3 regions of the Pseudomonas sp. FP453 genome follow, and region 3 is predicted to be linked to each of the others. Evidence: riboswitches for the same ligand, from Rfam matches in the RefSeq annotation. Region 3 holds a riboswitch; each other region holds the start of a gene.

Region 1 (9,811 bases), 270 kb from region 3:
TGGCGCCCTCCCGGTCTGGCGCAAACAATGCAGCCACCGCCGCCGGATTCGACGGAAAGTAAAAGTGCACGTAGGAAGCCGTCATCCGCCCCTGTCGGTAAACCGCCTCGGCACCCCGCCCGCCATTGGGGCTCACGCCACGGGCAATCGGCGTGCAGTCGGTGCTGGTCAGGGAGTGGTGATAGGTATGCCCACGCAGTACACCTTCCGGCAACTCGACATTTTGCAGGGCCAGGGCGGCCAATTTCTTCTGCATCACCGCATCACCCTGCAGCAGACCGAGCAGTTCAGCGCGATTGCCATCCACATCAGTCAGCGAGTCCAGCAGGTACAACATGCCGCCGCACTCGGCGAGCAACGGTTTGCCGGCGGCGTGGTGGGCGCGGATTGCGTCGAGCATCGCGGTGTTTTCCGACAACGCCTGGTGATGCAATTCCGGGTAGCCGCCCGGCAGATAGAGACTGTCTACGTCAGGCAATTCACGATCATGGATCGGCGAGAAGAAGTGCAACTCGGCGCCCATCGCCCGCAACAGGTCGAGGCTGGCGCCGTAGGTAAAGGCGAAGGCTTCGTCGCGGGCCACGGCGATGCGCACACCGTCGAGCAGCGGCTCGGCGGCGATCACTTCCGGCGCAGCGAAGGTCACTGGCGGCGGCAAGGCGACTTCGCAGCTGCTGCCCAAGGCTTGGGCGGCGGCGTCGAGGCGTACGTCGAGGTCATTCAGTTCGCTGGCTTGCACCAGGCCCAGGTGACGGCTTGGCAATTCGATGCCGGTCTCGCGGGACAAGGCGCCGTACCAGCGCAGGCCTTCGGTGAGGCTGCCTTCGAGCAGTTGCGCATGGCGCAGGGTGCCGACGCGGTTGGCCAGCACGCCGGCGAACGGCAGGTCCGGCTGATAACGCGCCAGGCCCAGGGCCAATGCGCCAAACGTCTGGGCCATGGCGGTGCCGTCGATCACGCCGAGTACCGGCACGCCGAAGTGGCGGGCCAGGTCAGCGCTGGACGGAGTGCCGTCGAACAGGCCCATGACGCCTTCGATGAGGATCAGGTCGGCCTCGCCAGCAGCTTCCCACAACAGGCGGCGACTTTCCTGCTCGCCCACCATCCACATGTCCAACTGATACACCGGCGCACCGCTGGCGCGCTCGTGGATCATCGGGTCGAGAAAGTCCGGCCCGCATTTGAACACGCGCACCTTGCGCCCCAGGTTGCGGTGCAAACGGGCGAGCGCAGCGGTGACGGTGGTTTTGCCCTGGCCGGACGCCGGTGCGGCGATCAATACGGCCGGGCAATGACGGGGCTGATTCAAAGTTCGACGCCCTTCTGTGCCTTGATACCGGCCTGGAACGCGTGCTTGAGCATGCCCATTTCGGTGACGGTGTCGCCCATTTCAATCAGCTCAGGCTTGGCGCCACGGCCGGTGACCACCACGTGCTGCATCGGCGGGCGCGCTTGCAGGTCGCTGAGCACTTGGTCGAGGTCGAGGTAGCCGTGCTTGAGGGCAATATTCAGTTCATCGAGGACGACAAGGCCAATGGACGGGTCTTGCAGCAGTTCGCGGGAAACTTCCCACGCGGCTTCGGCGGCGGCGATGTCGCGCTGGCGGTCCTGGGTTTCCCAGGTGAAGCCTTCGCCCATGACGTGGAAGCGCACTTGCTCGGGGAAACGGCGGAAGAACAGCTCTTCGCCGGTGCTGTTACGCCCCTTGATGAACTGCACCACACCGCACTGCATACCGTGGCCCATGGCGCGGGCGAGCATGCCGAACGCGGAACTGCTTTTGCCTTTGCCGTTGCCGGTCAGCACCAGCAGCAGGCCGCACTCGTTGGGGGAATTGGCGATGCGCTCGTCGATCACGGCTTTTTTGCGCAGCATGCGCGCCAGGTGGCGTTCGTCGCGGTCGGGGGAATCGGTCATGGCAGCTCTCCGTTGGGGCTGGACAAAAACGGCGGGCAGGAAAAAGAAAAAACAGACAGCCAAGCATCGCCCACCGTGATGCTGTTGGATGTTGCAGGCCGGTCTCCGGGCTCATGAGTGGCGCGCTTGCCGACACTGCGCCTTCCCATATCGCGGGGCGATACAGTGGCAAAAGCAGGGTCTTGACTCATTTACCGTTGCGGGGGCAGCGCCGGAATTGCGGCAACACTGTGGACAAGTGCGCTCGCTCACCGGCTTCCCTGTTTCACTCCGTCGACCCATGGGTCACAGAGCACCTGGAACAAGTCGCGAAGGGTAGAGGGTTGGGGGTGGAGCGTCAATTAAAGCCGGCTGCGCACTTGAACCATCGGACCGCCGCGCGCCTCTACCCTTACAGGTATCCAGGAGAAAAACATGCACAAGACCCGACTTGCCCTACTGATCATGTGCGCAGGCGCCCTCGTCGCCTGCGGTGAAAGTTCGACCCTGCAAGTGTCTGACGGCACCGGGCCTTCCCCCAAGCTCCCGGAGCCGAACAAGACCCTGATCCCCACGGTCAACATCGCGCCGGCCATCGGCTGGCCTGAGGGCGCGAAACCCACCGCGGCTGCCGGGACTCAGGTGGCGGCGTTTGCCGAAGGACTGGACCACCCGCGCTGGCTGTATGTGCTACCCAATGGCGACGTGCTGGTGGCAGAAACCAATGCGCCGCCCAAACCCGATGATTCAAAGGGCATTCGCGGCTGGGTGATGGAAAAGGTCATGGGCCGAGCCGGTGCTGGCGTGCCTAGCCCGAACCGCATCACGCTGCTGCGCGACGCCGACCACGATGGCATCGCCGAGACCCGCACGGTGTTTCTGGCCAATCTCAATTCGCCGTTCGGCATGGCCCTGGTGGGCAATGACCTGTATGTAGCCGACTCGGACAAGCTGCTGCGCTTCCCCTACCAGCCGGGTGAAACCACGATCAAGGACGCCGGGACCAAGGTCGTCGACCTCCCCGGCGGCAGCATCAACCACCACTGGACCAAAAACGTGGTGGCGAGCAAGGACGGCAGCAAGCTGTATGTGAGCGTTGGCTCCAACAGCAACGTCGGTGAAAACGGCCTGCAGGCAGAAGAAGGCCGGGCGGCGATCTGGGAAGTGGACCGCGCCAGCGGCCAGCACCGCATCTTCGCCTCGGGCCTGCGCAACCCCAACGGCATGGCCTGGGAACCGCAAAGCGGCAAGCTGTGGACGGCGGTGAACGAACGCGATGAGATCGGCAGCGACCTGGTGCCGGACTACATCACCTCGGTGCAGGATGGCGCCTTCTATGGCTGGCCATTCAGCTACTACGGGCAGCATGTGGATGTGCGGGTCAACCCGCAAAACCTCGACCTGGTGGCCAAGGCGATTGCGCCGGACTACGCCGTGGGCCCACACACCGCCTCGCTGGGCCTGACGTTTGCCGAGGGCAGCAAACTGCCAGCGCCGTTCACTGATGGCGCTTTCATCGGCCAGCATGGCTCGTGGAACCGCAAGCCCCACAGTGGCTACAAGGTGATCTTCGTGCCGTTCGAGGCTGGCCAGCCCAAGGGGCAGCCGGTGGATGTGCTGACCGGGTTCCTCGACAAGGACGAGAAAGCCATGGGCCGGCCGGTGGGTGTGGTGGTTGATCAGCAAGGCGGGGTGTTGGTGGCGGATGATGTGGGGAATAAGGTGTGGCGGGTGTCGGCGGCTAAGTAGGTAGGCTTCAGACCAACACAAATCCAATGTGGGAGCGGGCTTGCCCGCGATGAGGGAGTGTCAGTCAACTGATGCATGACTGACACACCGCAATCGCGGGCAAGCCCGCTCCCACAGTTAGCTCTGCATTCAATTCAGGGATTACGCGCCAGATTCCCTGGCAACACGCGCTTGGCACTCAGATAAGCATTCTGCCAATACGCCTTGGACAAGGTGTCCAGCTTCACCGTACCGCCGGTTTGCGGCGCGTGTACGAAGCGGCCCTCGCCCACGTAGATCCCGGCATGGCTGACCTGCGAACCGCCGCCTGTAGCGAAGAACAACAGATCACCGGTTTGCAGGTTCTGCTCACTGACATCCTGCGCCCGCATCACGATCAGTTCACGGGTAGTACGCGGCAAGGAGATGCCGGCGGCGTCGCGAAACACAAAGCCGATCAGGCCGCTGCAATCAAAGCCCGAATCCGGCGTGTTGCCGCCCCAACGATAAGGCGTGCCGACCAGGCCCAGCGCGCGAAAGAGCACGTCTTCGGCAGCCGGCGAGAAATTCTGGGTGGCGTAGTTGAACACCGGCTTGGGCTTCACCGCGACGGGTGCAGGCGGTGGACGGCTGGCGCAGGCGCTGAGCAGCGCGGCGCAGACAATGAGGATCAGGCGGGCCGAGGTCGACATGTGCAGAACAATCCTGGTCTGGATGCGGCTTTCGCTGCCGAACGCTGAAAACCAGAACGCGCAAGCAAGCTCGCGCGTACGGATTACAACAATGTCCAGGGATTCTAGCGCTTACACGTCAAACTTCAAGTATCACTTTAAGTTTACTTGCTAGCGGTAACCGTGGTCGGGGCCATGGCGAGTGCGCGCTTGGCTTCGATGAAGGTTTTGCTCCAGTAGCTGTCGCCCAGGTTGTCGACGCGAACACCGCCACTGCGACGGCTGCTGGAGTGGATAAACTGGTTATCGCCCAGGTAGATACCGGCATGGCTTACGCGACCACGGCCAGCCGTACTGAAGAAAAGCAGATCACCGGGCTTGAGGTTGTTGCGCGCGACCAACGGTGCATTCACGTTGATCATCTCGCGAGTGGAGCGTGGCAGGTTCATGCCCGCTTCTTCACGAAACAGGTAGCCGATGAAACCGCTGCAGTCGAAACCGGCTTCAGAGGTACCGCCGAAACGGTAACGGGTACCGATCAGGGACATGCCGCGTTCGAGGATGCTGTCGGCCAGGACGGGAAGCTGGTAAGGCTTGTTGCCGGCGAAGGCGCCCAGTTCCTTTTCAGTCGCCAGCTCTTCTTCATAAACAGAAGCAGACTGTGCAGCGACGAATTTTGCCTGATTTTGAACCTGGGGTTTTTGCTGCTCAACCACCTGTTGAGGGTGGGAGGCGCAACCAAACAACAGGGTAACGAGTGCGAGAGGCACGAGGGGTGCGAAGCGATTTAGCATGGGCACGACCGTGGCTGATGTGTAAAGAAGCCGAGACTATGCCCTCTATCACATCGATTTGCAAATTCAATCGTGATCTATGTGACTTCTTGTTTGGACTATGACATCTAAGCCCTTAACACCCTATACGCGCCTTTTGCGTGGCCAAAGCGGCCCAAACGCAGGTTTTCTGGCGCCTGGAATTTGCCGAAAGCCCCGAAAACAAAGGGCTGGCTACCAGCCGAGGGTTTCCTTGAGGAAGGGAATGGTCAGCTTGCGCTGGGCCTGCAAGGAGGCCTGATCGAGCTGTTCGAGCAAATCGAACAACGCGCTCATGCTGCGGGTGCCGCGAGTCAGGATAAAGTGCCCCACTTCGTCAGTGAGGTGCAGGCCGCGACGGGATGCACGCAATTGCAGGGCGCGCAGCTTGTCTTCGTCGGAGAGCGGGCGCATCTGGAAGATCAGGGCCAGAGTCAGGCGCGACTTGAGGTCAGCCAGCTTCACCGGCAGCTCGCGCGGCGAGGTCGATGCGGCGATCAACAAGCGCCGGCCGCTGTCCCGCAGGCGGTTGAACAGATGGAACAGCGCCTCTTCCCACTCCGCCTTGCCGGCAATCGCCTGCAGGTCGTCCAGGCAGACCAGCTCGTATTGCTCAAGGTGATCGAAGATGCCGATGCCACGGTCCATCAATTCAGCCAACGGCAGGTAGACCGCCGCTTCGCCCATCTGCTCAAAGCGCAGGCACGCGGCCTGCAGCAGGTGAGTACGCCCTACGCCGTGTTTGCCCCACAGATAGATCAGGCTTTCGGTCCACCCGGCGTCGGCTTCGCATAGCCGCTCGACATAGCCGAGTGCAGCGGCATTGGCGCCTGGGTAGTAGTTGATAAAGGTGGCGTCGTCACGCAGACGCACACCCAAGGGCAGCTGAATCGGTTTCATGCTGACTGAACGGCTCCAAACGAACCGCTAGTGGCCTCTGTGTAAAGTTTGCAAAGTTTATACCCGTGACGCCGGGCGCACAATGCAGCAGACCACAAGCAAAATCAAAGGTTTGCGTTAACTCGCCGGTTTTGCGCAAATTGTTTGACACCCGAAACAACAAACCCGGCCAGGCCGGGTTTGTGACAGAAGGTTTACAGATCGGGGTCTTCGACCCCCGTGTACACATCCGAATCCTTGTACAGATCATGCACATGGCGCACCAGCACCATAATCACCGCCGCCACCGGCAGTGCCAGCAAGATGCCAGTAAAGCCGAACAGCTCGCCGCCCGCCAGGATCGCAAAGATCACCGCCACCGGGTGCAGGCCGATCCGGTCCCCCACCAACAGCGGTGTGAGCACCATGCCTTCCAAGGCCTGACCGACCATAAACACCGCGACAATCCCCAGCATCGGGTACAGGTCGCCGCCAAACTGGAACAGCCCCGCCACCAGCGCCGCGCCGATACCGATCACAAAGCCCATGTACGGCACGATGGCCGCCAGACCTGCAATCAGGCCAATCAACAGGCCCAGCTCCAGGCCGATTGCCATCAGGCCCGCCGCGTAGATGATCCCCAGGGCCAGCATCACCAGCAACTGCCCACGCACGAACGCACCAAGCACTTCGTGGCATTCCTCCGCCAGGGAGACGATGCGCTCCTCGCGATTGCGCGGCAGCAGGCTGCGGATCTTGGCCATCATGATGTCCCAGTCACGCAGCAGGTAGAACGCGACTACCGGGATCAGCACCAGGTTGGTCAACCAGCCGATCAGCGCCAGGCTGGACGCCGTGGCCTGGCTGAGCACCACACCGACAATATCGGTGGTCTGGCCCATATGCTCGCTGATCGCGGCCTTGACCTTGTCGAACTTCCAGAAACCATCCGACAACCCCAACTTGGCCTGGGCCCACGGCATCGCCGTGTGCTGCAACCAGTCGAGCATCTGCGGCGCCAGCTCATACAGACGGAACAGCTGCTTGGCCAGCATCGGCACCAGTACCAGCACCAGGGCCGTGATGATCAAGGTAAACAGGGCGAACACCGCCACCACGCCCCAGGTGCGTGACAGGCCGGCTTTCTCCAGGCGATCCACCACCGGATCGAACAGATAGGCCAACAGCAACGCAACCAGGAACGGCGTCAGGATCGAATGCAGCAAGAACACAAATGCACACAGCAGGACAATCCCGCCAATCCACACCCAACGACGCGTATCCGCCATAAACCACTCCATTGCTTCTATATAAGGAAGAACTTTCTACCAATGAAAGCGCAGTTGCGCCTGAGGCTCCGGGGCACCACCCGCCGCGACCGGCACTTCACCCGGCGCAACCTCCTGCAACTTGGCCAGGCCCAACTGGCTGCGCAACTGCTCGGCACTGCCATGGACCCGGTAAACAATGCGATTGCCATCTACCAACAGTGGCTGGCCACCGAACGGTTCAAGCAGATGCCCGAGGGCGGCGTAGCGCTCCAGCGTCATGCCCTGCACTTCCAGCAGTTGCTCGGCGCTGACGCCGGGCTTGACTGCAAAGCGCGGCGCCAGCTTCTGGCTCACCGCGAGCATCACGGCATCCGCCACAGCTGCGGTATCGGCGCCCTGCACGCTGCCCTGCTCGCTCTTGTCGCCCAACCACAACCGCCACTTGGCCTGCCATTGGCTGCCTTCCTGGCGTGCATGCACCGCCAGCAAGGCATCCGCGCCGTAGCGCTCGGAGGCGGCGCGCAGTGGCGTGGCATCGGCGCCTTCCAGATTCGGCGCGGTGGCGACCACCTGTTCATCCAGATCCCCCAACGGCAGGCGCAACGGCAAGCCACGGTGTTGCGCTGCACGGCGCAAGGCCTGGGCGACGCTTTGACCGTCGCCCACCAGGCTGCTGCCTTCGGTGGAGTCGTTCAGCCACCAGCCGAGGATCGACGGCCGATTGCTGCCCCAGATCGACAGGCCGGCGTCACGCAAGGCACGGTCGGTGCTCACCGGGTCGAAATCCACTTGCAGGCTCTCGGGCGGGCCGGCGTCGTAGCCGTATTGGCTGATGATTTGTTGCGGGTCCTTGCGAATCGCCGCCAGGCCAGGGCCGTCGGCCGCCTTGGCGTCGCCGGTGAGGCGGATGACCAGGGTCTGCACGGCGCGCTGGGTCGCCTGGTCGCGCTCTTGTGGCGACTGGCTGCTGACCGGTTCAAGTACTTGATAGAGGCCATTGAGGGTTTCGGCATGACTCGCCAGGCTGACCAACGACAAGCAGCCTACAAAGAAGAATTTACACAGACGCATGAAAGATTCCCGAACGACAAATTTAGCGGCTGGAACAGACCGCGTGAACTCGGTTGCGCAAGGCTGTGACCACAGCGACCGGTAAAACATTCACAGGGTCTTGGTAAGTTTTCGTACTGTCATAACGATAGCGGGTTCAAGGCTATACCTTAATACGCACCAAGGCAGAGCCGATTAGCATTTTTTTAATCGGCTTTTTTAAGCTATATCGCCCTGCCCGTCGGCCCGAGGATGGCCGCTGCCCCTCAAGCCTGATAAAATCGCGCGCCTTCGCAGACCGTCAACGGCTGGGCCTTTTACCAAAAGCGCCTGCCCGCTCGGTCGTTACCCCTGAATCCCCCCTAAAGGCCTGGATCATGAGCAAGCAACCCTCCCTGAGCTACAAGGACGCCGGTGTAGACATCGACGCCGGTGAAGCATTGGTCGAACGCATCAAGAGCGTCGCCAAGCGCACTGCGCGCCCCGAAGTCATGGGCGGCCTGGGCGGTTTTGGCGCCCTCTGCGAGATCCCGGCTGGCTACAAACAGCCTGTGCTGGTCTCCGGCACCGACGGCGTGGGCACCAAGCTGCGCCTGGCACTGAACCTGAACAAGCACGACAGCATCGGCATCGACCTGGTGGCCATGTGCGTCAATGACCTGGTGGTGTGCGGCGCCGAGCCGTTGTTCTTCCTGGACTACTACGCCACCGGCAAGCTCAACGTCGAGACCGCTACCCAGGTAGTGACCGGCATTGGTGCTGGCTGCGAACTGTCCGGCTGCTCCCTGGTCGGCGGCGAAACCGCTGAAATGCCAGGCATGTACGAAGGCGAAGACTACGACCTGGCCGGCTTCTGCGTCGGTGTTGTCGAAAAAGCCGAAATCATCGACGGCTCCAAGGTTGCCGCCGGTGACGCCCTGCTCGCCCTGCCATCGTCCGGCCCGCACTCCAACGGCTACTCGCTGATCCGCAAGATCATCGAAGTGTCCGGCGCCGACATCGAGAACATCCAGCTCGACGGCAAGCCACTGACCGACCTGCTGATGGCCCCGACCCGCATCTACGTCAAGCCTCTGCTCAAGCTGATCAAGGACACTGGCGCAGTTAAAGCCATGGCCCACATCACCGGCGGCGGCCTGCTGGACAACATCCCGCGCGTGCTGCCAAAAGGCGCCCAGGCCATCGTCGACGTGGCCAGCTGGCAGCGTCCTGCGGTCTTCGACTGGCTGCAAGAGAAAGGCAACGTCAACGAAACCGAGATGCACCGCGTGCTGAACTGCGGCGTGGGCATGGTCATCTGCGTGGCGCAAGAGCACGTTGAAACCGCGCTGAACGTCCTGCGTGAAGCGGGCGAGCAGCCTTGGGTCATCGGCCAGATCGCCACTGCTCCAGAAGGCGCAGCCCAGGTCGAACTGAAGAACCTCAAGGCTCATTGATGTCCCAGACCTGTGATGTCGTGGTGCTGCTCTCCGGCACCGGCAGTAACTTGCAGGCCCTGATCGAC
Region 2 (9,811 bases), 1.5 Mb from region 3:
GACGATTCACTGAAGCTGTCACTGGCCAACACCCTGCCCACCACGATCAACGCCGTGCGCCGAAACCCCTTGGCCGCTACCTTCTCGGCAATATCGCTCAACGTGCCAACCGCCCAATCCTGATCCGGCCACGTCGCCCGATGCACCACGGCAATCGGGCAATCGGCGCCATAGTGCGGCAGCAGTTCGGCAACGATTTTTTCCAGATGGTTGACCCCGAGGTGAATCGCCATGGTCGTGCCGTGGCGGGCCAGGCTGGCAAAATCCTCACCGGCCGGCATGCTGGTTTTGTCGGCATAGCGGGTCAGGATCACGCTCTGGGCGATATCCGGCAGGGTCAGTTCTGCCTCCAGCAGCGCCGCGCAGGCGGCAACGGCCGTTACGCCGGGGATGATCTGAAAGGGGATGCCCAACTCGCGCAAATGACGGATCTGCTCGCCAATCGCCCCGTACAGGCTCGGATCGCCGGAGTGCACGCGTGCCACATCCTGGCCGTTTGCATGGGCCGCCTTGATCAAATCGATGATCTGTTCCAGGTGCAGTTCGGCGCTGTTGACCAGGGTTTCCGCCTGATGGCCTGCCAGTACCGCCGCAGGTACCAGCGAGCCCGCATAGATGATCACCGGGCAACTGCGGATCAGCCGCTGGCCTTTGACGGTGATCAATTCCGGGTCGCCGGGGCCTGCGCCGATGAAGTAGACGGTCATGGGAGATTCCTGTTGAAAAGCGGGCGAGCATGAAGATTGCTCATGATCGAGAAGGGCAATTATCGGGTTTTTAGTCAGCGCACGCCAAGGCAAAGGTCGCCTGGGTGGTTTTTTGGCGGGTGATCAGCAGGCGGGCAGGGCTGCCGGCGAGGTGTTCTGCCACGGCCAGCGCGGCGCTTTCGGCAATGCCGTAACAACCGGTATGGGTGAAGGCGACGACGGATTTGTGGCTCAAGCGGTCGGCATATATTGCCAACTGCGGCGCGGTGAAACAGTGCAGGGGTAGCTTCAACGCTGCGGCCAGGGCCAGCAATCCGGGCTCATCGCTTTTGCGGTCGATACTCGCCAACGCGGTGATGCGGTGACGCTCGATACCGCCCTCGGCGAGGGCGGAGTCAAGCAGGCCCAGCAGGGTCTGAACCTCACAACCCCGCTGGCAACCCAGGCCGACTACCAGGGTCATGCCGAGTATTGATCGCTGCGGTTGCGGCGGAACAGCCAGGCGCTGATCAGGCCCAAAGCCAGCCAGAAGGCGACGTTGGTCAGCTGCGAAGCGATCTTGAACTGCGCTTCCAGGGCTTCCGGTGCGAGCATCGAATGCACTTCCGGTTGTGGTGCGCCAATCACATGGGGCACTGCCAGGATCGCTGCGCCTAGTGCCTTGAGCAGCCAGTTGCGCCCGAATACGATCAGCGCGATACCGGCTGCGGTGGACGCGGCGGTACCGATCCACCAGGTCTGGCGCAGCGCGAGATCAGCGGCCGCCGTGCCTGGCAACTCAGGTGGCAGGCCCAGGGTCGGCGCCAGCACGAAGGTTGCATAACCGGCCAGCCCCCACAGCAGCCCCTGGGCCGTGCGGGTCGGTGCACGCAGGGTGTACAGGCCGGCCAGCATCAGCGCAAAGCCGACGGCGACCACCAGGTTGCCACCCGTGGTGGACAGCACGCGCTGCCAGCCGTCTTCCGGCTCCCAGGCTTCGGCGTCATGGGTATGGGCGGCAGCCCCCGCGGCGTGTTCATGCGCCACTTCGGTGGCGGCCGGGGCTTTTTCAAAGGTTTCCGCCTGCAAAATCAGCGGGGCGACCCAGAAGCTTTGCAGCAGGGTCAGCAGCAGGGCGGCCGCAAGGCCGGTGAAACCTGCGGTTTGCGCAATACGCTTGATCATGTCGGCAGGTCTCAGTGGCACGGGAACGCGGCGCTGTGGCGGGTATCGTGGGCGGCGTTATGCACGGCCTCGATATGGGAGAAACCGGCGAAATACACCAGGCACGCGCCGAGGATCGACGCACCGATGGCGGCGGTCAGGCGTTGGCTCAGGGTAGAGGTGCTGCTGGTGGAGTGCGAGGTGCTGCTGATGATCGACATGGCGCGTCCCTTTCAGGTGTCAGGGTGAAGCGAGCGCATGAAAACCCCGCGAGCCAGGCACGCAGGGTTCTGAACAGCGCCCGCCCACCGCGGGTTTGTTATCTGATTTTTTCGGGCCGGTCTCCGGGCTTGCGAGGGGCTCAATGCCTGAAAACGTCGCCTTCCCATGCTGTCTGGCACAGTGGATATGACGTTTCGCTCGCTTACCGTTGCGGGGGCAGCACCGGACTGGTCATATCGCTATGACGCACCGGTTTCCCGTTTCACCCTTTGCAGGGCACCCGAAACAAGATGTGTAGGAGAGCATGGGGGTGGGAGGGGAGTCAATTGGGATGTGGGTTTTGGCTTTGGTGGTGTACATATCCGTTTTTTAGGTAACGGCCACTTGGGGTCCGCCCTTACGGCGGGTCACTTTGGAAAAGCCCCAAAGTAACAACTGTGGGAACTGGCAACTGTGGGAGCTGGCTTGCCTGCGATGCAGACACCTCGGTACATCAGGCACACCCAGTTGATGCCATCGCAGGCAAGCCAGCTCCCACAGGGGAACGCGTACGCTTCATCGATCAGGTCGGCTACTAGGCCGCCTCGCTTTTGCTTTTGATTTTGATCTTAGGCGCCCCCCCAAATCCATGTCGGATTACGGGCACACCGAGCCTAGGCGAGGTGCCGAGTGTTGGGGCAAGAGCCCTTTTGGTTACTTTTGGGGCTCTTTTCCAAAAGTGACCCGCCGTAAGGGCGGAACCCTGAGCCGCCGTTACCGCAGCAACGGATATGTACACAAGCCAAACCAACCCAACCCCATCATTGACCATCCCCCAAGCACTGCGTAGCCTTGCACCCTCGAGGTTCTTCAGCCTAGGCCGAAGCTAAGAAGGGAACGCGGTCCAAGCCGCGGCTGCCCCCGCAACTGTAAAGGGTTCATCTGACTGCCACGCCACTGCCAAACCGGCGGGAAGGCGCAATCAGCGCCGGTCGCAAGACCGGCAAGCCCCAAGCCAGGAGACCTGCCTCGCAACCGATTTTTCAATTCAACCGGGCGGGGTGATCCGGTGACGAAATCCGCTGCTGCGCACCGTCGCAGGGCCTATCGTCCCGTATGCCCGCCCCCAAGGGCATCCGATGAAAACACTGGCCAAACTCCCCGTCACCATCGTTACCGGCTTCCTCGGCTCGGGCAAGACCACCTTGCTGCGCCATATGCTCGACAACGCCCAGGGCCGACGCATCGCCGTGATCGTCAACGAATTCGGCGAGTTGGGCATTGACGGTGAAATCCTCAAGCAGTGCTCCATCGGTTGCACCGAGGAAGAAGCCAACGGCCGCGTGTATGAGCTGGCCAACGGCTGCCTGTGCTGCACCGTGCAGGAAGAGTTCTTCCCGGTGATGCGCGAATTGGTCGCCCGTCGCGGCGACCTCGACCACATCCTCATCGAAACCTCCGGCCTGGCCCTGCCAAAACCGCTGGTACAAGCCTTCCAGTGGCCGGAAATCCGCAGCGCCTGCACGGTTGACGCGGTGATCACCGTGGTCGACAGCCCGGCCGTGGCCGCCGGCACCTTCGCCGCATTCCCGGACCAAGTCGACGCCCAGCGCAAACTCGACCCGAACCTGGACCACGAATCGCCACTGCACGAGCTGTTCGCCGACCAACTGGCCAGCGCCGACCTGGTGATCCTCAACAAATCCGACCTGATCAGCGCCGAAGACCTGGCCCGCGTACGCCTGGAAGTCGCCGAAGAGCTGCCGCCTGCGGTCAAGATCATCGAGGCCAGCAGCGGTCGCCTGCCGCTGGACGTGCTGATCGGCCTTGGCGCCGGCTCCGAGGAGCACATCGACGGTCGCCACAGCCATCACGATCACCACCACGAAGGTGAAGACGATCACGATCACGACGCCTTCGATTCGATCTCCATCGACCTGCCGCAAGCCGACGAAGCCCTGCTGCTCGACGCCCTGACCCAACTGGTGGTGCAACACGGCATCCTGCGCGTCAAAGGTTTCGCCGCGATCCCGAACAAGCCGATGCGCCTGCTGATCCAGGGCGTGGGCACGCGTTTCGACAAGCATTTCGACCGCGCCTGGGCGGCCGACGAAGCACGCATCACCCGTCTGGTGCTGATCGGTCAGGACCTCGACGCGGCGGGCCTCGAAGCGCAATTGCGCGCTGCCCTCAGCGTTTAACCCATGCACCTGCTCAGGACCCAGCCCGGTGGTTTCGTCTCGGACGACAATATTGCCGACCTTGGCCAAACCCCCGCTGAACTGGTGATCCTGTGCAGCGGTGATTCCAGCCTGGCACTGCTGGCCGAAGCGGCCCAGCAGTTGCCCGACGACTACCCGAGCCTGCGTCTGGCCAACCCGATGCAGGTGCAGAACCACGCGTCGGTCGACCTGTACGTCGATGAAGTGCTGCGCCATGCCAAGGTCATCCTGATCTCGTTGCATGGCGGCATCGGCTATTGGCGTTACGGCATCGAGCGTCTGGTGGAATTGGCCGAGCGCGGCGTGCAACTGATCCTGGTGCCGGGGGATGATCGCCCGGACCCGGAACTCAGCAGCCTGAGCACCGTCGGTGTGCCAGAACGCGACCGCCTGTGGCACTTCCTGCGCCAGGGTGGCCTGGGTAATGCGCTGGATTTCTATCGCTGCCTGGCCAGTACCTACCTGGGCCGCGACTACGCCTGGGCCGAGCCGCAAACCTTGCCGCGCACGGCGATTTATCACCCGCACAAAGCCAACGCCCGCCTGAATGACTGGCAGGCGGACTGGCACGCCGAATGGCCAGTGGCGGCGGTGCTGTTCTACCGCTCCCATTTGCAGGCGGCCAATACCGGTTTTATCGATGTGTTCTGCCAGCGCTTGCAGGCGGCGGGCCTTAATCCGCTGCCGATGGCGGTGGCCAGTTTGAAAGAGCCTGGCTGCCTGACGGTGGTCGAGGACCTGCTGGATGAGGTGGGCGCGACGGTGATCCTGAACACCACCGGCTTTGCCCAATCCAGCCCTGAAGCACCGCACTTGCGGCCGTTTCGCCGCAATATCCCGGTGATCCAGGCGATTTGCGCCCAAGACAACGAGCCGGGCTGGCAGGCCAGCGAACAAGGCCTCGGCCCGCGGGACCTGGCGATGCATATCGCTTTGCCCGAGCTGGACGGGCGCATCATCAGCCGGCCAATCAGCTTCAAGGACCTGGCCTGGCGCAGCGAGCGCAGCCAGTCGGACGTTGTGTGTTATCGCGCGGCGCCCGAACGCATGGATTTTGTCGCCGAGCTGGCGCGGCGTTGGGTCGAATTGGCGCGGGTGCCCAACAGTGAAAAACGCGTCGCGCTGATCCTCGCCAACTACCCGACCCGCGATGGCCGGATCGGCAACGGCGTGGGGCTGGACACACCGGCTGCGGCGCTGAATATCCTACGTGCGCTGCAGGCCGAAGGGTATCCGCTGCCTGCCGACTTGCCACCGAGCGGCACGGCGCTGATCCATGACTTGCTCGGCGGCGTGACCAACGACCTCGACAGCCTCGATCTGCGCCCGTGCCATCAAAGCCTGGGGCTTGACGACTACGAGGCGATGTTCAAAAGGTTGCCTGAAGCCAACCAGCAGGCGGTATTGGCGCGCTGGGGCACGCCCCATAACGACCCGATGTGCCGCGACGGTCGCATGATGATCGCCGGCCTGCGCCTGGGCCTGACCTTCGTCGGCATCCAGCCGGCGCGGGGTTACCAGGTGGACGCCAGCGCGGTGTATCACGACCCGGACCTGGTGCCGCCCCACGCCTACCTGGCGTTCTATTTCTGGCTGCGTCACACCTACGGCGCCCACGGCGTGATCCACGTCGGCAAGCACGGCAACCTGGAGTGGCTGCCGGGCAAGGGTGTCGGCCTGTCACAGCACTGCTGGCCCGACGCGCTGCTGGGGCCATTGCCGAATATCTACCCGTTTATCGTCAACGACCCCGGCGAGGGCGCCCAGGCCAAGCGGCGGACCCAGGCGGTGATCATCGACCACCTGATGCCGCCGCTGACCCGTGCCGAAACCTACGGCCCATTGCGCGACCTGGAGTTGTTGGCCGACGAATATTACGAAGCGCAGTTACTGGACCCGCGCCGCGCACTTGAGCTGCAAAAAGACATTCTCAAGCTGGTGCGCGAAACCCGTATCGACCAGGAGCTTGAGCTGGACAACGATGCCGACGCCGCCATCTGGCTGCCGCGCCTCGACACCTACCTGTGTGACTTGAAGGAGTCGCAGATCCGCGACGGCCTGCATATCTTCGGCGAGTCGCCCGAGGGCCGTTTGCGCATCGACACATTACTGGCGTTGTTGCGCATCCCCCGTGGCGACGGGCGTGGCGCGCAATCGAGTGTGCTGCGGGTATTGGCCAAGGCGTTCGAGCTGGGTTTCGATCCGTTGGATTGCGCCCTCGCCGAACCCTGGACCGGCCGCCGTCCGCAGGTGTTGCAAAACATCGATCCGCAGTTGTGGCGCACCGCCGGGGACACCCGCGAGCGTCTGGAGTTGTATGCGGCGCGGTTGATCGAGCAGGCGCTGGAAGGCCCGCTTGAGCGGCTTGAAGAGCCCGGTTGGGAGGACGTGAAGGCCGTCATTGAGAGCCTGCGCATCGTCGTCGCGCCACGCCTGGATGCCTGCGGCCCCGCAGAAATGCGCGGTTTGCTGGATGCCCTGGGCGGCCGTTTCGTGCCGGCGGGGCCAAGCGGTGCGCCGAGTCGCGGGCGTCTGGATGTGCTGCCCACCGGGCGTAACTTCTTCACCGTGGACGTGCGCAACCTGCCGACCACCACGGCCTGGCGCATCGGTTTTCAATCCGCCAACCTGATTCTTGAGCGGCACTTGCAGGACCACGGCGACCATCTGCGCCAACTCGGCTTGTCGGTATGGGGCACGGCCACCATGCGCACCGGTGGCGACGATATTGCCCAGGCCATGGCCCTAATGGGCGTGCGCCCGGTGTGGGCGACCGGCAGCCAGCGGGTGGATGACTTTGAAATCCTGCCGATCAGCCTGCTGGACCGCCCACGGGTTGACGTGACGCTGCGGGTGTCCGGGTTCTTCCGTGATGCCTTTGCCAACCTGATCCGCCTGTTTGATGCGGCGGTGCAGGCGGTGGCGGCGTTGGATGAGCCGGACGACATGAATCCACTGGCCGCCAAGGTGCGCAGCGAGCGGGCAGCGTTGATCCAGTCCGGCCTGGACGAAGAGGCCGCCGCGAAACAGGCCGGCTGGCGCATCTTTGGTGCCAAGCCCGGTGCCTATGGCGCGGGCGTGCAGGGCGCGGTCGATGGTCGCCTGTGGCAAAGCCGCGAGGACCTGGCCGAGGTGTACCTGAACTGGGGCGGTTATGCCTACGGCGGCGCCGACGAAGGCACCGCCGCCCGCGAACAATTCGCCCAGCGCTTGAGCCAGGTGCAGGCCGTATTGCAGAACCAGGACAACCGCGAGCACGACCTGCTCGACTCCAACGACTATTACCAGTTCCAGGGTGGCATGCTCGCCGCCGTGGAAACCCTGAGCGGTGACAAGGCCGCCAGTTACCATGGCGACCACAGCCAGCCCGACTTGCCGAGAATCCGCACCTTGAAGGAAGAGCTGAACCGGGTGATCCGTTCCCGCGCCGCCAACCCCAAGTGGATCGAAGGCGTGAAGCGCCACGGCTATAAGGGTGCGTTTGAAATGGCCGCGACCGTGGACAACCTGTTCGCCTTCGACGCCACCACCGCGCTGATCGACGATCACCAATACGCCTTGCTCGCCGATGCCTATTTGCTCGACCCCGACACCCGCGCCTTTGTGCAACAGCACAACCCAGATGCCCTGCGCGACATGACCGAACGTATGCTTGAAGCCCAGCAACGCGGCATGTGGCAAGAGCCTGGGGCCTACCGCGAAGCGTTGGAAAACCTGTTGCTGGATATAGAAGAAGACAGCTGATGACTGAGATCCCCCATTTCCCGCTGTCCGCCGTGGTCGGCGCCGACGAATTGAAACTGGCGCTTTGCCTGACCGCCATCGACCCGAAGATCGGCGGCGTGCTGATCGAAGGCCCGCGCGGCATGGCCAAGTCCACCTTGGCGCGGGGCCTGGCTGACCTGTTGGCCAGCGGCCAGTTTGTCACCTTGCCGCTGGGCGCGACCGAAGAGCGCCTGGTCGGCACCTTGGATCTGGATGCTGCGCTGGGCGAGGGCCGGGCGCAGTTTTCGCCGGGCGTACTGGCCAAGGCCGATGGTGGCGTGCTGTATGTCGATGAAGTCAATCTACTGGCCGACCACTTGGTGGACTTGCTGCTGGACGTGGCCGCCAGCGGCACCAATCTGATTGAGCGTGACGGTATTTCCCATCGCCATTCGGCACGTTTCGTACTGATTGGCACGATGAACCCGGAGGAGGGCGAGTTGCGTCCGCAACTGCTCGACCGCTTCGGATTCAACGTGGCCTTGAGCGGGCAGACCTTGCCAGCGGAGCGGGGGCAGATCATCCGTCGCCGCCTGGACTTCGACAGCGATCCGGTGGCGTTCTGCGCACAGTGGGCCGAACAGCAAGCCGCTCTACAGGCGCGTTGCACTGAGGCACGGGCGCGGCTCGATGCAATCGAGTTGGATGACCAGGCCTTGGCACAGATCACCGAGCGCTGTTTTGCCGCCGGTGTCGACGGTTTGCGCGCGGACCTCGTCTGGCTGCGTGGCGCCCGGGCCCACGCGGCATGGCGCGGTGCTGATGCGATCAGCGAGGAAGATATCGAAGCCGTCGCGGAGTTTGCCTTGCGCCATCGTCGCCAGGAGCACTCTCCACCGGCCAGCCCACCGAACCAGGGGCAATCGCCCAAACCCTCCGATACTTCGCCCGGCCAAGGCCAATGGGGCGACATGCCCGCACCGGCCTTGCCCACCGGCGCACGCCGGGAAGTCCCTACCTGGCCAAAAAAGCCCTAGGCATTCGCCCTCGACCTGACGCGGGGGCGGATGCCCGACCCAAGGCAGGACGCGTCGAGAAAGGCCGGCACGGCAAGGCTCGCAGCGCGCAACAGGGGTCGATCAATTGGCCGGGCACCTTGCTCGGCGGCCGTCCGCAAACGCGGGACGACTTGCTGTTTCACCTACGCAGCCGCTCGGCCCACGAATTGTGGCTGGTGATCGTCGACGCCTCGGCCTCCACCCGCCGCTATCACGCATTGACCGAGGCGAAGGGCTTGTTGGCCCAATTGTTTGACGACGCCTACCGCCAGCGCGCACGCATGGCGTTGCTGACGGCCAGTGGGCAATCGCCAAAATGGCAGGTGCAAGGCCTCAAGGCGGCCAAAGGCCTGACCGGCTGGCTGGAACAACTGGGGGCAGGCGGCGGCACACCGCTGCTCGCCGCACTGACCGAAGCCGGGTATTGGCTGGTGGCGCGGCGCAAGCGCTATCCGGCGGAGCAGCAGCGGTTGCTGGTGATTACCGATGGGCGGCTCAAGGCTATCGATGGGTTGCCGGTGTTGGAATGCCCTGGGTTGCTGGTGGATATCGAGCGCGGGCCGGTCAGGTTGGGGCGGGCGCAAGCGCTGGCTGCGGGGTTGAGGATTGATTACCGGCATATCGATGGTTTGTAGGTTTTGAGGGGTGATTGGGAAGGGTCGGTCTTTTAAAGTCGAATCTTCTGACATTCATCGTTGATAGCGACTCTTTACTCTTTGGGCTTTCACGCGTTAAGGGGTAAAGGGATGAATTCCTGCGTAATACAGGGTGTTTG
Region 3 (9,811 bases):
CGCCGCGCGCGCCGCAGGTTAAGCGGCAGAAAAGCCTAGTGTTGCAGGTGGCCCTGGGTGTGTTCCTTGGTGGCCTGGCTCTATGGCTGGTGCAACTGGGTGCGACAGCACTGATGACCAAGCTCGCCATGGGCACCCTGCAATTCGGCGGCTAGCACCGATCAAACTGTGGGAGCTGGCTTGCCTGCGATGCAGGCGACTCGGTACATCAGGTCCACCCAGTTGATGCCATCGCAGGCAAGCCAGCTCCCACACTTGATCTATGTTGGCTCTAGAACGCGTTCTTCCAGCAGCTTCACAAAGCTGTTCAGGCTCTGCGACACCGTCCCCCGCCGCCAGATCAGCCAGGTGTGCAACACCCGAAAGCTGTCCATCAACGGCCACACGCTCACCGCCGCAAACCCCGGCATGCTTTCCAGCATGCTGCGCGGCATCAGGGCCAAGCCCGCGCCGGCGCTGACGCAGGCGAGCATGCCGTGGTACGACTCGATCTCGAAGATCTTGCCCGGCACTGCGCCATCCTGGGAGAACCAGCGCTCAAAGTGGTGCCGGTACGAGCAGTTCGAGCGAAAGGTGTAGATGTTCTCGCCATTCACATCCTGGCCCCGGGTGATGGGCGCGTGATGCAGCGGCGCGATCACCACCATCTCTTCCTCAAACACCGCCACGCCTTCCAGCGTTGCATGCAACACCGGCCCATCGACAAACGCCGCCGCCAGGCGCCCCGACAGCACGCCTTCGATCATGGTGCCCGACGGCCCGGTGCTCAGGTCCAGTTCGACTTTGGTGTGTTTCTGGTTGTAGGCCGCGAGCAAGGCCGGGATACGCACCGCCGCGGTGCTTTCCAGTGAGCCGAGGGCAAACGCGCCCTGGGGCTCCTCCCCCGCCACCGTCGCGCGGGCTTCCTGCACCAGGTCGAGGATGCGCCGCGCATAGCCGAGGAAATTCCAGCCCGCTGGCGACAGACGCAGGCGGCTCTTCTCGCGGATAAACAACTCCACGCCCAGGTCCTGCTCCAGTTGCTTGATACGGGTGGTCAGGTTCGACGGCACCCGATGAATCAACTGCGCGGCGGCGCTGATGCTGCCTTGCTCGGCAACGGCCTTGAAGATTTCCAGCTGCACCAGGTCCAAGTCATTCTCCAATCGTGAACGTATTGCTTAATATTATTCAGTTTCCAGAAAAGAGCCAGCCCCGTAGGCTGAACCCCACTTACTCATTCAGCAGGACGGTGCCATGAACGCGACCACCCACGCCCTCTCGATCAACCCGGCCAACGGCGAAACCGTCGGCAGCTACCCATACGAAAGCGAGTCGCAGCTGGACGCCGCCCTCGACCGTTCCACCACCGCCTTCCGCACCTGGCGCCGCCAGCCGGTCAGCCAGCGCGCCGAGCTGTTGCTGGCCCTGGCCGCCGCCCTGCGCGAGCAAGCCGAAGACATGGCGCAGATGATCACCCTGGAAATGGGCAAGCCCATCGCCCAGGCCCGTGCCGAAATCGAAAAATGCGCCCAGCTCAGCGAGTGGTACGCCGCCCAAGGCCCGGCCATGCTCGCGCCGGAGCCGACCCTGGTGGACAACGGCAGCGCCCAGATCGAATACCGCCCGCTGGGCCCGATCCTCGCCGTGATGCCGTGGAACTTCCCGGTCTGGCAAGTGCTGCGCGGCGCCGTGCCGACCATGCTCGCCGGCAACACCTACGTGCTCAAGCACGCACCCAACGTGATGGGCAGCGCCTACCTGATCCTGCAAGCCTTCAAAAAGGCCGGCTTCGCTGACGGTTTGTTCGAAGTGCTCAACGTGACTCCGGACGGTGTGTCCAAAGCCATCGCCGACCCACGCATCGCTGCCGTCACCCTCACCGGCAGCGTGCGCGCCGGTATCGCCATCGGCTCCCAGGCCGGTGCCGCGCTGAAAAAATGCGTGCTGGAACTGGGCGGCTCCGACCCGTTCATCGTGCTCAACGACGCCGACCTCGACGCCGCCGTACAAGCTGCGTTGATCGGCCGCTTCCAGAACAGCGGCCAAGTCTGCGCTGCCGCCAAGCGCCTGATCATCGAAGCCGGCGTGGCAGAAGCCTTCACCGCCAAGTTCCTCGAAGCCAGCCGCGCGCTGGTGATGGGCGACCCGACAGACGCCAGCACCTACATCGGCCCGATGGCCCGCTTCGACCTGCGCGACGAGCTGCACGGCCAGGTCCAGGCCACCCTGGAAGAAGGCGCGACCCTGCTGCTGGGCGGCCATAAGGTCCCAGGCGCAGGCAACTACTATGAGCCCACCGTACTGGCCAACGTCACCGACCAGATGACCTCGTTCAAACAGGAACTGTTCGGCCCCGTCGCCTCGATCATCACCGCCCGCGACGCTGACCACGCCGTTGCACTGGCGAATGACAGCGAGTTTGGCCTCACCGCGAGCATCTTCACCACCGATGCGGCGAAAGCCCGCGATATCGCCAACCGCCTGGAAACCGGTGGGATCTTCGTCAACTCGTTCAGCATCTCTGACCCTCGGGTCGCGTTTGGCGGGATCAAGAAGAGTGGCTTTGGCCGGGAGCTGTCGCACTTCGGCGTGCGCGAGTTCTGCAATGCGCAGACTGTGTGGCTGGATCGTAAATAAACCAGGCAACCAGTGCCGCCGCCTTCGCAGCCTCGCTGGCGCTCGACAGCTCCCACAGGGATTGGCTGTGTCCGTGAGACCTGGGTCCGAACACTGTCAGCCCTACCAACACAGTCCAACTGTGGGAGCTGGCTTGCCTGCGATAGCGGTCTGTCAGTTAAAGAGATGCAAGCTGACCCGCCGCCATCGCAGGCAAGCCAGCTCCCACACAAGCCAGTTCCCTCAGAGATCGCATTTGTTCTGCGATTTCCCCGTTGCAACTCCCCCTTCGCACCACGATCGACTACCATGGCGCGCCGGTTCCCGAAGGGGACTAACAGGGAATCCCCAGCGCGCCCCATCGCGCCAATCGGAACTGCCCCCGCAACTGTAGGTGCCGAGCCTGCTCCCCACTGCCACTGGACGCTGTCCGGGAAGGCCGGAGCGAGGCGACGACGCACCAGTCAGGAGACCTGCCGGCCCAGCGTTATCACCAACCGGCGGGGTGTCCGGGAAGGACATCCTTGCGCGGCCCCGGCGGCCGTGTTCGTGGGTGTATTTCCACTACCGTACCTCCCCAGTCCACTGTACGGTCCCAACGGAGATTGCCCCATGCTGCCACGCGTTACCGCCCTGCTCACCGGCCTGGGTTTCTGTGCCCTGGCCCACGCCGCGCCGACCCACTACCCGCTGTCGCTGGAAAACTGCGGCAGCAGCCTCAGCTTCCAACAAGCCCCCGCACGCAGCGTGACCATCGGCCAGGCCGCCACCGAGATGCTCTACGCCCTGGGCGTGGGCGAGAAAGTGGTCGGCACGTCGCTGTGGTTCAACAACGTACTGCCGCAGTTCAAGACCCTGAACAACGGCATCGAGCGCCTGGCCAATAACGAGCCGAGCTTCGAAGCGGTGATCGCCAAGCGCCCGCAACTGGTGGCCGCCGAACTGGAGTGGGTGGTCGGCGCGCAGGGCGTGGTGGGCACCCGCGAGCAGTTTCACGAACTGAAAATCCCCACCTACCTGCTGCCCTCCGACTGCGAAGGCAAGGACAACCTGGTGGGCGCCGACGGCACGCGGCTGGAGCCGTTTCGCATCGACACCATCTATAAAAGCATCAGCCAACTGGCGGCGATTTTTGACGTCCAGGATCGCGGCCAACAGCTGAACGACGAACTCAAGGCACGCCTGGCCAAGTCCGTCGCCACCGTGCAGAGCAAGGGCCTCAAGCAGGCCAGCGCGCTGGTGTGGTTCTCCAGCGCCGAGATGGCCAGCGATCCCTACGTGGCCGGCCACAAGGGCATCCCCGAATTCATGCTGCAAACCCTCGGTTTGCATAACGTGGTGCAGTCCGATGAAGAATGGCCCGCCGTCGGCTGGGAAACCATCGCCAAGGCCAACCCGACCTTCCTCGTCATCGCCCGCATGGACCGTCGCCGCTACCCCGCCGACGACCACGAGAAGAAACTCGCCTTCCTGCGCAGCGACCCGGTCACGCGCAATATGGACGCAGTGAAAAACAACCGCATCATCATCCTCGACGCCCTGGCGTTGCAGGCCAGCATCCGCATGTTCGATGGCCTGGAACAACTGGCCACGGCCATCGACGGCTACGACCTGCCGCAATGATCCGTCCCCTGATCGCCCTGGCCCTGCTGTTGCTCGCCGTACTCGCCGGCGTGGCCATCGGCGAAACCGCCATCTCGCCGCAGGTCGTGCTCCAGGTGCTGGCCAATAAACTGTGGGGCGCCGGCTACGTGCTGGACCCCATCGACGAAGGCGTGGTCTGGAACTACCGCCTGACCCGCGCCCTGGTTGCCGCCGCGTGCGGCGCCGGGCTGGCGACCTGCGGGGTGATCTTGCAGTCGCTGCTGCGCAACCCATTGGCCGACCCCTACCTGCTGGGCATCAGTGCCGGTGCCTCGACCGGGGCGGTATTGGTGGCGTTGATTGGCGTGGGCGGTGGTTTGATCTCGTTGTCGGCCGGCGCGTTTGTCGGCGCGATGGCCGCGTTCGCCCTGGTGATTTTGCTCGCGCGGGCCAGCGGCTCGTCCAGCGGCACCGGGCAGATCATCCTCGCCGGCATTGCCGGTTCGCAGCTGTTCAATGCGCTGACCGCGTTCCTCATCACCAAATCCGCCAGCTCCGAACAGGCGCGCGGCATCATGTTCTGGTTGCTGGGCAACCTCAGCGGCGTGCGCTGGCCGTCGGTATGGCTGGCGGTGCCGGTGGCGCTCGTGGGTTTGGCGGTGTGCCTGTGGCATCGCCGCGCGCTGGATGCGTTCACCTTTGGCAGCGATTCGGCGGCGTCCCTCGGCATCCCGGTGCGGCGCGTGCAGTTTGTGCTGGTGGGCTGCGCGGCGCTGGTGACGGCGGTGATGGTGTCGATTGTCGGCTCCATCGGTTTTGTCGGGCTGGTGATTCCCCACGCGGTGCGCCTGTTGCTGGGCACCGGGCATTCGCGCTTGCTGCCGGCCAGCGCGCTGGGCGGTGCGTTGTTCTTGATTGCGGCGGATGTGCTGTCGCGCACCTTGATCAAGGGCCAGGTGATTCCGGTCGGCGTGGTCACCGCGCTGGTCGGCGCACCGGTGTTTGCGCTGATCTTGATTGGGCGGAGGAACGCACGATGAGCATGCTCAGTTGCCGCGGCCTGGGCTTCAAGGTGCGTGACGCCGAGTTGCTGCGCGATATTCATCTGGACGTGGCGCAGGGAGAAACCCTCGGCATCGTCGGGCCGAACGGCTCCGGTAAATCCACCTTGCTCAAGCTGCTGGCCGGGTTGCGCACGCCTGCATACGGCGAAGTGCGCCTGGGCGGCCAACGCCTGGGTGAGCTGTCCCGCCGCGCCATCGCGCAGCAACTGGCGGTGGTCGAACAACAAGCCGACACCGACGACGCCATCCGCGTGTTCGACGCCGTGGCCCTGGGCCGCACGCCGTGGCTGTCGGCGCTGAGCCCGTGGTCCGCTGACGACGACAGCATCGTGCGCCAGGCCCTGCACGACGTGGACGCCACCCACCTGAGCCATCGCGCGTGGCGCAGCCTCTCCGGCGGCGAACGCCAGCGCGTACACATCGCCCGCGCCCTGGCGCAGCGGCCGCAGATTCTGTTGCTGGATGAGCCGACCAACCACCTGGATATCCAGCACCAGTTGGCGATCTTGAAAGGTGTGCAGGCGCTGCCGGTGACGACGCTGATTGCGCTGCATGACCTGAACCAGGCGCTGACCTGTGACCGCTTGGCGGTGCTGGATCGCGGGCGGTTGGTGGCGCTGGGCAAGCCGCTGGACGTGCTGACGCCGCAGCGGTTGCAGGACACGTTTGGGGTGCAGGCGCATTACCTGACGGACCCGTTTGATGGGGCGCAGATCTTGCGATTACGCTCGAACTAAAGGCTTGAACACGGCCACCCAGACACCATAATTCAACTGTGGGAGCTGGCTTGCCTGCGATAGCGGTCTATCAGTTAAAGAGATGCAAGCTGACCCGCCGCCATCGCAGGCAAGCCAGCTCCCACATGATCATTCCCACATTAGATCTGGGGTGTTCGCTGCATATGCGTTGTCTGCCACACCGGGTCCACGTCGATATCAACCACTTCAAACCCCTGCCGAAGCCAAAAATCAATCGCCCCCGGCAAAAACGGATGGGTATGCAGGTACATCACCTCCACCCCCTCCGCCTGCGCCGTTGCCTCTAATGCGCGATACAACGCCGCCGCCAAGCCAACGCGACGAAATGCCGGCAGCACAAACAAGCGCATCACTTCCACCGTCTTGCGGCCCTGGTAATCGAGCTGGGGGAAGCGGTTGTCATACGGCAGGTAGCCAATGGCAGCAACGATTTGACCGTCATGACAGGCAATCAGAAAGCGCCCGTCACCTTGAAGGTAGGTCGCCTCAAATTGCGCCAGATCATTCGGCATACCGGCATCGCTGAGCTTGGGAAACATCTCGGCGCGGGCCTGCTGTACGAAGGCCAGCACCTGTGAAACATCATCCGCAGCCACCGGCCGGATGCCGAGAGGGTCTTCAAGGGACATCCTGCCCACTATCCATTGGCGGCCATAAGCCAACACCCTACCCGCCATCCCCACCGGAAAATGAATAAACCCATGGGCCGCCTCCGGCACCAAGTGCACCTGCGCGCCCGGCCATCGCTCAGCGATCAACAGCGTGTCGTCTTTAAGCGGATCCAACTCCCCCACAAACATCAACGCCGGCGGCAACCCGGTGAAGTCGCCATACAGCGGTGACAACGGCGCCTGCCGACGCTCATCGTCACTCAGCCCCGGCGTGAGCATTTGTAGCGCTTCGACCATGCCGGGCCCGTCCAGCAATAACGTATCGGGGCCTGCGGCGCGTACGCTGGGCGTGCCTGTGAGGTCATAGACGCCGTAATACAGCAGTGCGCCGCTGACGCGCTTGAGCAACTCCGGCCATTGCTTCAACGCCAGCAACGTCGCCGCCGCCAGGTGCCCGCCGGCCGATTCGCCGACGATGATCACCGGCAGGCCCGCAAACTCATCGGCGCTCAGCAACCAACGCGCGGCCGTGAGGCAATCGTCCATCACGCCTTGCACCGGCGTATCGACCGCCAGCCGATAATCCACCGACACCACCGCCACGTCGCAGGCGTTGACCATGCCCAGGTTGAGTTCGTCATCCATCTGCGCATTGCCGATCACCCAGCCGCCGCCGTGGATATCCAGCACCACGCCCTTGGGTTTGCCGCTGGGGCGCAGGATGCGCACGGGCACCGAGCCAGCGTGCCGGGTTTCAGCCGCAGGGGCGCGCTTCAGCCGTTGACCGGCACGCAGCAACGCCTGGATCACACGCGGCGTCACGCGATTGCGGATCTTGAAGCGTGGCAACCAGGCGAGCTTCCTGTTGAAGCGGCGCATCTCGGCCAGTTCGGTTTCGCTGGCGGGCCAGAAGTTGTGAGTCATCAGCGGTTATTTCTCAAAATGGAGAAATTCAACGCCGCCGCCACACACAGCCACGCCAGGTACGGGAACAGGATCAACCCGGTGATCAAGTCCAGGCGCACCGCCAACACCACCATCGTCGCCACGGTCAGCCACAGCACCGCCAGAATAACCATCCCGGCGAGGATGCGATGGGCGCCGAAGAACACCGGTGTCCATAACGTGTTCAAGGCAATCTGCGCCGCCCACAGCGCCAGCACCACTTGGCTGTCCGGGATCAGGCTGAGGCGGTAACCGGCCCAGGCCAGCAGCAGGTAGATCAGCGTCCACGCCACCGGGAACAACCAGTTGGGCGGGGTGAAGCTGGGTTTGACGAGGGATTCGTACCAGGCGCCGGGTTTGAAGAGCATGCCGGTGCTGGCGGCGGCGGCGCAGGCGAGCAGGAAGATGAAGAAGGTCATGGTCGGTCCTTGGCTGGGCGTTTCAACTTGGACGTGTGGGGGGCGGGTAAAAGTTCATTGCCGATTGGGTCTGGAGGCGGGTTGTGAGGGTGCATGGGCTGGCGCCATCGCAGGCAAGCCAGCTCCCACATTTAACGGTGTTCACCAGTCAAAATGTGGGAGTTGTCGAGCTTTAGCGAGGCTACGAAGGGATCGCCGCGCACTGCCTGCCGCCCCGCCCTATCCGCATCGGCCTCGGCCTCGGCCTCGGTGCTAAGTGGCCCCCACAATCTGGAGCCAAGGCCACCGCTCCTGATAACTCCTGGCCTTGCGCGCAAACAATTCCGGCTCCGGGTGCAACGGGTTGATCCGCAGCACACCCTGCTCCACATCCACCAAGCCATACGGCGCATACACCTCGCCCGTCGCCACTTCCAGGCCAATACAGGTGCCCGCCACCAGGTAGCGGTCGATCCCCTGCCGAGCCGTGTGCAATTGCGGATACGGCCGGCCAAACCGCTGGCCATACCAAAGGTGCACCCGCGCTTGATTCTTCACTTCAACGTTGACGCCCAGGTCCTCGAACAACCCCTCAGCCGCGCGAATCACGGCGTCCTCGGCTTCGTAGGACAGGTCTGTGTCGAAGTAGAAAACGTCGTAGTCCTTTACGCCCTGGGCAGCAGGCAGGTTCGACTGGTGATTCCACACCGCCTGGAACAGGCAGCCTGCGGTGAGAAAGCACTGGTCCAGGCCGAGGGCCGGCAGGCGCGCCGTGATCTCGGCGTTGATCGGGTTGGCCATGGCCAGGTCGAGCAGGGTTTTGACGGTCAATGTCATGTGCGCTCCTTGGACACTTTATGTGTTGGACCCTGCGACGTTACACCACCGCGTGGTGGTTTTCGTTACGGTAAGACGCCGCAGCTTCCCCCGTGGCGAGGGAGCTTGCTCCCGCTGGGGTGCGAAGCGCCCCCATCGGCCACTGAGTTTTACCTGATTCTGCGCGCTGGTAGGTTTTGGGGCTGCTACGCAGCCCAGCGGGAGCAAGCTCCCTCGCCACAGAGGTGGGTGATTTAGCCCTTCAACTCACTGGCCCGATTTGCCGCTGCATCGTCATAGGCCACATACAACGCCTCGGCGATCTGGCTTTTGATGGCCTTGGTCGATTCCAGGCCGAGCACAAACCCTTCAGCCTTGCCGCCCGCGCGGTTGAGTTCTTCGTGGGTGGAAGCGCCGGTGATGGCGTCCAGCAGCTTAGCGGCGTGCGGGCCGACACCTTTGGGCAGGCTGATTTGGTCGATGGACATGGGCGGTACCTTTATAAAGAAGGATCGGTAGCGCGTGGAACCACTGCCGGGGGTGGCATGGTAGACCGATATAGGCCTCAAGGGGCTGTTTTCATGAGATCCCGGCCAAACGCACCTTTCACAAAATCGACAAAACTGCGCACCTTCGGCGTCACCCGCCGATCCGCCGCATACAGCAGGTTCATCGGCGAGGCCGGCACGGTGTAACCCGGTAGCAACGCCAGCAGCGTGCCTTTGCGCAGCGCGTCATGCACCAGTTCCTGGGGCAACAACACCACGCCCAACCCGGCCACGGCCGCCGACAGCAGCGGGTCACCCTGATTAATCGTCAAACGGCTTGTAATCGGCACCTCCACCCGCCCCTGTGGGCCTTCGAAGTGCAGGTGTGAGCGCCCGTCCGAATAGGCAAACGCCAGGCATTCATGCTCCTGCAAATCCCATGGGCTGCTGATCGCTGGGCGGCGGGCCAAGTAGGCCGGCGCCGCGCAGAGCACCATCTGATAGGGTTTGAGGGGCAAGGCCTTCAAGCCGCTGTCAGCCAATTCGCCG

Evidence for each region. Region 3 has a riboswitch for cobalamin ahead of PSH87_RS18855 (ABC transporter substrate-binding protein). Riboswitches for the same ligand answer to the same signal wherever they lie in the genome.
Region 1: linked by a shared signal. The riboswitch ahead of cobO (cob(I)yrinic acid a,c-diamide adenosyltransferase) and the one ahead of PSH87_RS18855 (ABC transporter substrate-binding protein) in region 3 are both predicted to bind cobalamin.
Region 2: linked by a shared signal. The riboswitch ahead of PSH87_RS12115 (CbtB-domain containing protein) and the one ahead of PSH87_RS18855 (ABC transporter substrate-binding protein) in region 3 are both predicted to bind cobalamin.

What each region holds. Positions count from the first base shown of each region.
Region 1 covers NZ_CP117435.1:4,440,191-4,450,001, forward strand. The annotation lists gene PSH87_RS20100 (cobyrinate a,c-diamide synthase) at 1-1,309, opposite strand, end outside; gene cobO (cob(I)yrinic acid a,c-diamide adenosyltransferase) at 1,306-1,917, opposite strand; cobalamin riboswitch at 1,996-2,232, opposite strand; gene PSH87_RS20110 (sorbosone dehydrogenase family protein) at 2,332-3,645, shown strand; gene PSH87_RS20115 (C40 family peptidase) at 3,780-4,316, opposite strand; gene PSH87_RS20120 (C40 family peptidase) at 4,460-5,089, opposite strand; gene hda (DnaA regulatory inactivator Hda) at 5,303-6,007, opposite strand; gene PSH87_RS20130 (AI-2E family transporter) at 6,202-7,275, opposite strand; gene PSH87_RS20135 (DUF2066 domain-containing protein) at 7,312-8,328, opposite strand; gene purM (phosphoribosylformylglycinamidine cyclo-ligase) at 8,685-9,743, shown strand; gene purN (phosphoribosylglycinamide formyltransferase) at 9,743-9,811, shown strand, end outside.
Region 2 covers NZ_CP117435.1:2,694,268-2,704,078, forward strand. The annotation lists gene cobM (precorrin-4 C(11)-methyltransferase) at 1-707, opposite strand, end outside; gene PSH87_RS12105 (cobalamin biosynthesis protein) at 778-1,170, opposite strand; gene PSH87_RS12110 (CbtA family protein) at 1,167-1,871, opposite strand; gene PSH87_RS12115 (CbtB-domain containing protein) at 1,883-2,071, opposite strand; cobalamin riboswitch at 2,168-2,371, opposite strand; cobalamin riboswitch at 2,898-3,098, shown strand; gene cobW (cobalamin biosynthesis protein CobW) at 3,191-4,252, shown strand; gene cobN (cobaltochelatase subunit CobN) at 4,256-8,017, shown strand; gene PSH87_RS12130 (ATP-binding protein) at 8,017-9,015, shown strand; gene PSH87_RS12135 (VWA domain-containing protein) at 8,940-9,671, shown strand.
Region 3 covers NZ_CP117435.1:4,165,873-4,175,683, forward strand. The annotation lists gene PSH87_RS18840 (hypothetical protein) at 1-155, shown strand, start outside; gene PSH87_RS18845 (LysR family transcriptional regulator) at 261-1,133, opposite strand; gene PSH87_RS18850 (aldehyde dehydrogenase family protein) at 1,237-2,619, shown strand; cobalamin riboswitch at 2,900-3,094, shown strand; gene PSH87_RS18855 (ABC transporter substrate-binding protein) at 3,211-4,221, shown strand; gene PSH87_RS18860 (iron ABC transporter permease) at 4,218-5,222, shown strand; gene PSH87_RS18865 (ABC transporter ATP-binding protein) at 5,219-5,983, shown strand; gene PSH87_RS18870 (GNAT family N-acetyltransferase) at 6,124-6,633, opposite strand; partial or broken gene PSH87_RS18875 (alpha/beta hydrolase fold domain-containing protein) at 6,631-7,539, opposite strand; gene PSH87_RS18880 (TspO/MBR family protein) at 7,539-7,979, opposite strand; gene PSH87_RS18885 (nucleotidyltransferase family protein) at 8,232-8,795, opposite strand; gene PSH87_RS18890 (hypothetical protein) at 9,029-9,262, opposite strand; gene PSH87_RS18895 (LysR family transcriptional regulator) at 9,340-9,811, opposite strand, start outside.